DNA from 2 places in the Stenotrophomonas sp. YJH_SMC_33 genome. Region 2 is predicted to be linked to the other one. Evidence: riboswitches for the same ligand, from Rfam matches in the RefSeq annotation. Region 2 holds a riboswitch; the other holds the start of a gene.
The links. Region 2 has a riboswitch for glycine ahead of AC5P9W_RS01940 (trimeric intracellular cation channel family protein). Riboswitches for the same ligand answer to the same signal wherever they lie in the genome.
Positions count from the first base shown of each region.

Region 1: another riboswitch for glycine. It lies ahead of gcvP (aminomethyl-transferring glycine dehydrogenase); the one in region 2 lies ahead of AC5P9W_RS01940 (trimeric intracellular cation channel family protein).

Region 1 is NZ_JCAFVJ010000013.1:73,526-76,925, forward strand. Features, by position in the region: gene gcvP (aminomethyl-transferring glycine dehydrogenase) at 1-1,747, opposite strand, end outside; glycine riboswitch at 1,810-1,912, opposite strand; gene AC5P9W_RS17185 (multidrug effflux MFS transporter) at 2,212-3,400, shown strand, end outside.
Region 2 is NZ_JCAFVJ010000001.1:404,998-408,397, reverse strand. Features, by position in the region: gene AC5P9W_RS01950 (3-deoxy-7-phosphoheptulonate synthase) at 1-610, shown strand, start outside; gene AC5P9W_RS01945 (DUF5076 domain-containing protein) at 896-1,207, shown strand; gene AC5P9W_RS01940 (trimeric intracellular cation channel family protein) at 1,293-1,910, opposite strand; glycine riboswitch at 1,993-2,098, opposite strand; glycine riboswitch at 2,112-2,201, opposite strand; gene AC5P9W_RS01935 (GIY-YIG nuclease family protein) at 2,242-2,517, shown strand; gene AC5P9W_RS01930 (nuclear transport factor 2 family protein) at 2,659-3,090, shown strand; gene AC5P9W_RS01925 (NAD(P)/FAD-dependent oxidoreductase) at 3,173-3,400, opposite strand, start outside.

The DNA.
Region 1 (3,400 bases), on a different contig from region 2:
AGCGGTGGTAGGCACGGATCGCCAGCAGGCCGGCGTACTCACCCTGCGCGCCGGAGTTCGGCTGCAGGCTGACCGCGTCGTAGCCGGTGCATTCGACCAGCATCGCTTCCAGCGTGTCGATCAGTTCCTTGTAGCCCAGCGCCTGGTCAGCCGGCACCAGCGGATGGATCTGCGAGAACTCCGGCCAGGTCACCGGGATCATCTCGGCGGTGGCGTTGAGCTTCATGGTGCACGAACCCAGCGGGATCATCGTGCGGTCCATCGCCAGGTCCTTGTCGGCCAGCGAACGCAGGTAGCGCAGCAGTTCGTGCTCGCTGTGGTGGGTGTTGAACACCGGATGGGTCAGGAACGCAGACTGGCGCAGCAGGCCGGCCGGCAGCGCGTCGGCGGTGCTTGCGTCCAGCGCATCGATGTCGGCCTGCGCGCCGAACACGGCGGCCAGCGCGACCACGTCGGCGCGGGTGGCGGTCTCGTCCAGGCTGATGCCGACCGAGTCGCTGTCGATCGCGCGCAGGTTGTAACCTGCGGCGCGTGCCTTGGCGTGGATCTCATCGGCGTGCACGCCGGTGACGTGCAGGGTGTCGAAGAAGTCGCCACCGACCTGTACGCCGGCGTTGCGCAGTGCCGCTGCCAGGATGGCGGCCAGGCGGTGGGTGCGGCGGGCGATGCGGGTCAGGCCTTCCGGGCCATGGTAGACCGCATACATCGAGGCCATCACTGCCAGCAGCACCTGTGCGGTACAGATGTTGGAGGTGGCCTTCTCGCGGCGGATGTGCTGCTCGCGGGTCTGCAGGGTCAGTCGGTATGCCGGATTGCCCTGGGCATCGACCGAAACGCCGATCAGGCGGCCCGGCATCGAGCGCTTGTAGGCGTCACGGCAGGCCATGAAGGCGGCGTGCGGGCCACCGAAGCCGAACGGCACGCCGAAACGCTGGCTGTTGCCGACCACGATGTCCGCGCCCCATTCGCCCGGGGCAGCCAGCAGGGTCAGGGCCAGCAGGTCGGTGGCCACGGCCACCAGGCCGCCGCGTGCGTGCACGGCATCGACCAGCGCTTTGTAGTCGCCGACCTGGCCGAAGGTGTCCGGGTACTGCAGCAGCAGGCCGAAGGCTTCTGCTTCCAGTGCCTCGGCCGGGGTGCCGACGCGCAGCACGATGCCCATGGGCTCGGCGCGGGTGCGCAGCAGTTCCAGGGTCTGCGGGTGCACGGCATCGTGCACGAAGAAGGTGTCCGACTTCGACTTGGCCGAACGCTTGGCCAGGGTCATCGCTTCGGCGGCGGCGGTGGCTTCGTCCAGCAGCGAGGCGTTGGCGATCTCCATGCCGGTCAGGTCGGCGCACAGGGTCTGGAAGTTGATCAGCGCTTCCATGCGGCCCTGCGAGATTTCCGCCTGGTACGGGGTGTAGGCGGTGTACCACGCCGGGTTTTCCAGGATGTTGCGCAGGATCACGTTCGGCGTGTGGGTACCGTAGTAACCCTGGCCGATGAAGCTGCGCAGCACGGTGTTCTTGTCGGCGATCGCACGGATCTTCGCCAGTGCCTGCACTTCGGTCATCGACTCCGGCAGCGCCAGCGGCGCCGGCGACTTGATCTTGGCCGGCACGATGGCATCGGTCATCGCATCCAGCGACGCGTGGCCGACGACGTCGAGCATCTGCGCGATCTCGGCATCGTTGGGGCCGATGTGGCGCTCGACGAACGCATTGTGGTGCTCGAGCTCACGCAGGGAAGGGGTGTTCTGGGACATGGCGAAGGATCCGTCAGGAAAGGGCACACGCACGGGCACAAGCCGCCGGTCGGCGGTCTGCGGGGCGCCCCTCTGTCCTTTTGCCTGAGAGTTTGGAAGCGCGGAAAACCGCGGCTTCGTGCCCCTTCGGCGCCGGATCGAACCGGTCTCTCCAGAGTTCTGTTACGGGTGGTATCGGGCCTGAGCGATTACGGGCGTTGCGCCTTCGGCAGCGGTGTTCCGCTTCTCCCACCGTGTTGCCCGCCGATTATAGCCCGTTGCGGGCCCGCTGGCCGCGCCCCGGCGCGGGCCCGCGGCTGAATGGCCGATGGCCCGGCCGTGCGTTTTGTGCACCGCTGCATGGCATCGGGCGCAATCCCCACCTATGATGGGCGGATACCCGAATTCATCTGGCGCCGTCCCCGTTGCAGCGGGACCGGCGCCCGCCGTGCGTGCCGCGCATGGCCCTGCCGGACGCTTCCTTCATGACCGCCGCCGTTGCTCCCTCCACCCGCCGCATGGCCCTGCTGCTTGCCGGCCTGGCCATGTTCGGCCCGTTCTCGATCGATACCATCTTCCCCGCGTTCCCGCAGCTGGCGCAGCGCCTGTCGGTGGACGAGGTGGCGGTGCAGCAGACCATCAGCGTGTACCTGCTGTTCTATGGCCTGATGAGCCTGGCGCATGGCCCGCTGTCCGATGCGTGGGGGCGCAAGCGGGTGATCCTCGGTGGCCTGGTGGTGTTCGTCGGCGCCTCGGTCGGCTGTGCGCTGTCCACCGATCTGGCCACGCTGCTGGCGTTCCGCGCGCTGCAGGGCCTGTCGGCGGGTGTCGGCATGATCGTCGGCCGCGCGGTGATCCGCGATCTCTACCATGGCCACGACGCGCAGCGCCTGATGAGCCAGGTGTCGATGCTGTTCGGCATCGCCCCGGCCATCGCGCCGATCATCGGTGGCTGGATCCTGCTCAGTGGCGCCGGCTGGCCGCTGATTTTCTGGTTCCTGGTGGTGTTCGCGCTGGCCCTGCTGGCGGCCACTGCACGCTACCTGCCGGAGACCCATCCGGTCGAAGCGCGCGTGCCGTTGTCGCCGCACGCGTTGATGCGCGATTACGTGCGCATCGGTTTCAACCCGCGCTTCCTGCGCCTGGCGCTGGCCGGCAGCATCGGCTTCGGTGGCATCTTCCTGTACATCTCGTCGGCGCCGGTGTTCGTGATGCAGCACCTGCACCTGGGCGAGGGCGGTTTCGCCTGGTTGTTCATCCCCACCATCGGCGGCATGACCACCGGCTCGTTCCTGTCCGGGCGCATGGCCGGGCACACCACGCCCACCCGCCAGGTCGCCATCGGTTTCAGCCTGTGCGCGCTGTCGGCGCTGCTGAATGTCGGCTACGTGGCGCTGTCGCCGCAGTTCGTGTTGCCGTGGGCAGTGCTGCCGATCTTCCTGGGCGGCATGGGCATGGCGCTGATCTTCCCGATCCTGGCGCTGGCGGTGCTGGACATGTATCCGCACCAGCGCGGCCTGGCCTCGTCGCTGCAGGCCTTCGTGCAGCTGATGATCAGCACCGTGGTGGCCGGCGTGGTGTCGCCGTTGCTCAGTGCCAGCCCGCTGCACCTGGCGCTGGGCCAGGCCGCGTTCTTTGGCGCCGGCTTCGTGTTCTGGTACTGGGAGCACCGGC
Region 2 (3,400 bases):
CCTGGTGGCATGGGGCGCGATCGGCGCACGCACCACCGAAAGCCAGGTACATCGTGAGCTGGCGTCGGGGTTGTCGTGCCCGGTCGGCTTCAAGAATGGCACCGATGGCAACGTGAAGATCGCCGCTGACGCGGTGGGTGCTGCGTCCAATCCGCATCACTTCCTGTCGGTCACCAAGCAGGGCGGCACCGCCATCGTGTCGACCACCGGCAACCCGGATTGCCATGTGATCCTGCGCGGCGGCAAGCAGCCGAACTACGACGCGACCAGTGTCGCCGAGGCCTGCCAGGTGCTGGCCAAGTCCAAGCTGCCGACGCGCCTGATGATCGACGCCAGCCACGCCAACAGCCTGAAGAACTCGGAAAACCAGCCAAAGGTGATCGAGGACATCGCCGTTCAGCTGGAAGACGGCGAACAGCGCATCGTGGGCGTGATGATCGAGAGCCATCTGGTCGGTGGCCGCCAGGAACTGGTGGAAGGCCAACCGCTGGTCTATGGGCAGAGCATCACCGATGGCTGCATCGACTGGGACACCACCGTGACGGTGCTGGAGCGGCTGGCCGCGGCCGTGCGCGCCCGCCGTGAAGTGAAGGTGTCCGAAGCCGCCTGATGGAAGCCGCCTGAGTGCGGCACGTGTGTGGATGGCGGCCAGCGCCTGCGGGGGTGCGGCCGCGATCAGGGCCGGTCGGAGTTGGAGACCGGCCCATCTGCACCGGCGATGCGCCTGGCGCTGCGCATGAGCGACAGCGCCAGGTACATCGCCGGGGTGGTGAGAACGATGGATGGGGCCTTCATGTAGCGTCGAGCCCGCGAAGCGCGGGGCTTTGTAGAAGATCCGCTCCACGTACGCTCCAGGTCACGTCACAATGCCACTTCCTGTTTGGTGGCCGCAGCCATGAAAGAACTGATCATTCCAGAAGGCGCACAGCGCGATGAGGATTCCATCGAGATGATCCGCGTGTGGATTGCCGAACGGGGATTGCATGCTTCGCTGAACGTTGGCCTGTATGGCGATCGTCCTGGCATTCGAGAGGAGCATGCGTGGGGACGCATCCTGGCAGACGTCGCCCAGCATGTCGCAGATGCTCTGGTCGTGAGTGGCGGGATGGACCGCGGCGCGGCGATCAACGCGATCAAGGATGCATTCGATGAAGAGCTGCGGGCGCCGTCCAGTGGGCGCTCGGGGGGATTCGTGGTCCGCCACTGAGGGACCAGATGGGCGCCGTGGCGCTGGAGACAGCGTCCCAACGCAACACGGCAACAAGCGCTGGGCGACGTGGAGAACGCGAACCTCAATGCACTTCGTCGTGATAGACGAACTTCGGCATTTCCCAGCGGTAGTGGATCGCCAGCAGGCGCAACGCGAAGCCGCCGCCGAGGCAGCACAGGATCGCGGTGGCGTCGGCCACGCCCCAGTGCAGCAGCAACAGATACGCCGCGCCGGTCAGCAGCGCGATGATCGCGTACAGCTCCTTCTGGAAGATCAGCGGCACCTCGTTGCAGAGGATGTCGCGCAGCACGCCGCCGAAGGCACCGGTCAGCATGCCGGCGATCAGCACGATCGGCATCGCATGGCCGGCCTCACGCGCGATCGAACACCCGATCAGGGTGAAGGCGATCAGGCCCAGGCCATCGAGCACCAGGAAGGTGCGGCGGAAGTGGTGCATCCAGCGCGCCACCCAGGTGGCGATCAGCGCCGCGCACACGGTGAAACCCAGGTACTCGGGATGCTTCACCCAGCCCAGCGGGTAATGGCCAAGCAGGATGTCGCGCAGTGAACCACCACCGAGGGCAGTGACGCAGGCGATCATGACCACGCCGAACAGGTCCATGCGGCGGCGGCCGGCGGACAGTGCGCCGGTCATGGCTTCGGCGGAAATGGCAATCAGGTAGATGACGGACAGCAGCATGGGACAGGCTCCGGGCGCGGTGGGGCCGGCCATGCGCGACTACCGCCACTGCCTGCGCAATGACGGGATGACGATGACCGGTGCCGCTCCCGCTGTCCTTTTGCCTGAGAGTTCAGCGGCATGGGCCGCGTGCCCCTTCGGCGGATCGTCCCAGGCGTGCCCGGTGACCTCTCTCCAGCTCGGCGAGTCGAATGCATGGTTGGTGGGATTCCAGCCCACCGGCCTGAGCGATCATGGGAGCCTGCGCCTTCGGCGGGCGCCAGCGCGGCGCCTCTCTCCTGCATTCGGGCGCCAGTATATCCGCTGCAGTGCAGCACGGCATAATCCGGGCATGACTCCGTCCCTCCGCCCCTGGTTCCTGTACCTGCTCGAATGCCGCGACGGCAGCTATTACGCTGGCATCAGCACCGACGTGGACGCGCGTTTCGCCGCCCACCAGGCCGGCAAGGGCGCGCGCTACACCCGGGCGCGGCCACCGCTGCGCGTGCTGGCCGTGCGCGAGTACCCGGACCGGGCCGCCGCGTCACGGGCCGAATGGCAGCTCAAGCAGCAGCCGCGCGAACGCAAGCTGGCCTGGCTGCAGGCCCCGGATCCTGCGCTTCTGTAGAGCCGAGCCCACGCTCGGCTGTTGTTGCTGCTGCCTGATGGTGAAGCCGAGCATGGGCCCGGCTCTACAGTAGATCCACGCCATGCGTGGATGCGGCTTGCACATGCCATGATCGCCCAGCCCTCAGCGCTGGAGACCCGGATGTCCACGATCGCCCTGCTGTTCGCTCTTTCCGCAGCAACGAGCCCCGCCGCCGACCCGGCCACCCTCGCGGCCATCGAAGCCACCTGCCACGATTACGTTGACGGCCAGCTGGAGGCCGACCCGCAGCGCGTCGCCCGCTCCCTGCATCCGGAGCTGGCCAAGCGCGCGGTCCTCGGCGATACGCCCGACGAACGCCTGGGCCTGCGCCGTATGTCGAAGGAAGAACTGGTCTCGCTGACGAAGCAGGGCGCGTTGAAGACCCCGAAGGATCAATGGGACCGCCGCTGCACGGTGCTGGACGTGACCGGCAACGCGGCCTCGGTGCGGCTGGAAACCCCGTGGTTCGTCGACTACTTCCACATGGGGCGCTTCGACCAGCGCTGGGTAATCGTCAACGCACTGTGGTACCCGAAACCGAAGGCGCCGTAGAGCCGAGCCCATGCTCGGCTTCTGCAAACCGCGCGAAGTGCAGCCGAGCATGGCTCGGCGCTACAGGAGCATGCGTGCGGCCCTAGCGCTTCGGTCGCCGGTCGTCCTGGTCATCACCGAAGATGATGCGCGCGCTGCGCTGGTAGCTCCAGTACGCCACGGCCCAGTTCAGCAGCACCACGATGCGGTTGCGGAAGCCGATCAGGAAGAACACGTGCGCGGCCAGCCAGAACCACCACGCCAGCACGCCCGACAGCTGCAGTCGGCCCAGGTGCACGATCGCGGCCATGCGGCCGATGGTGGCGAGGTT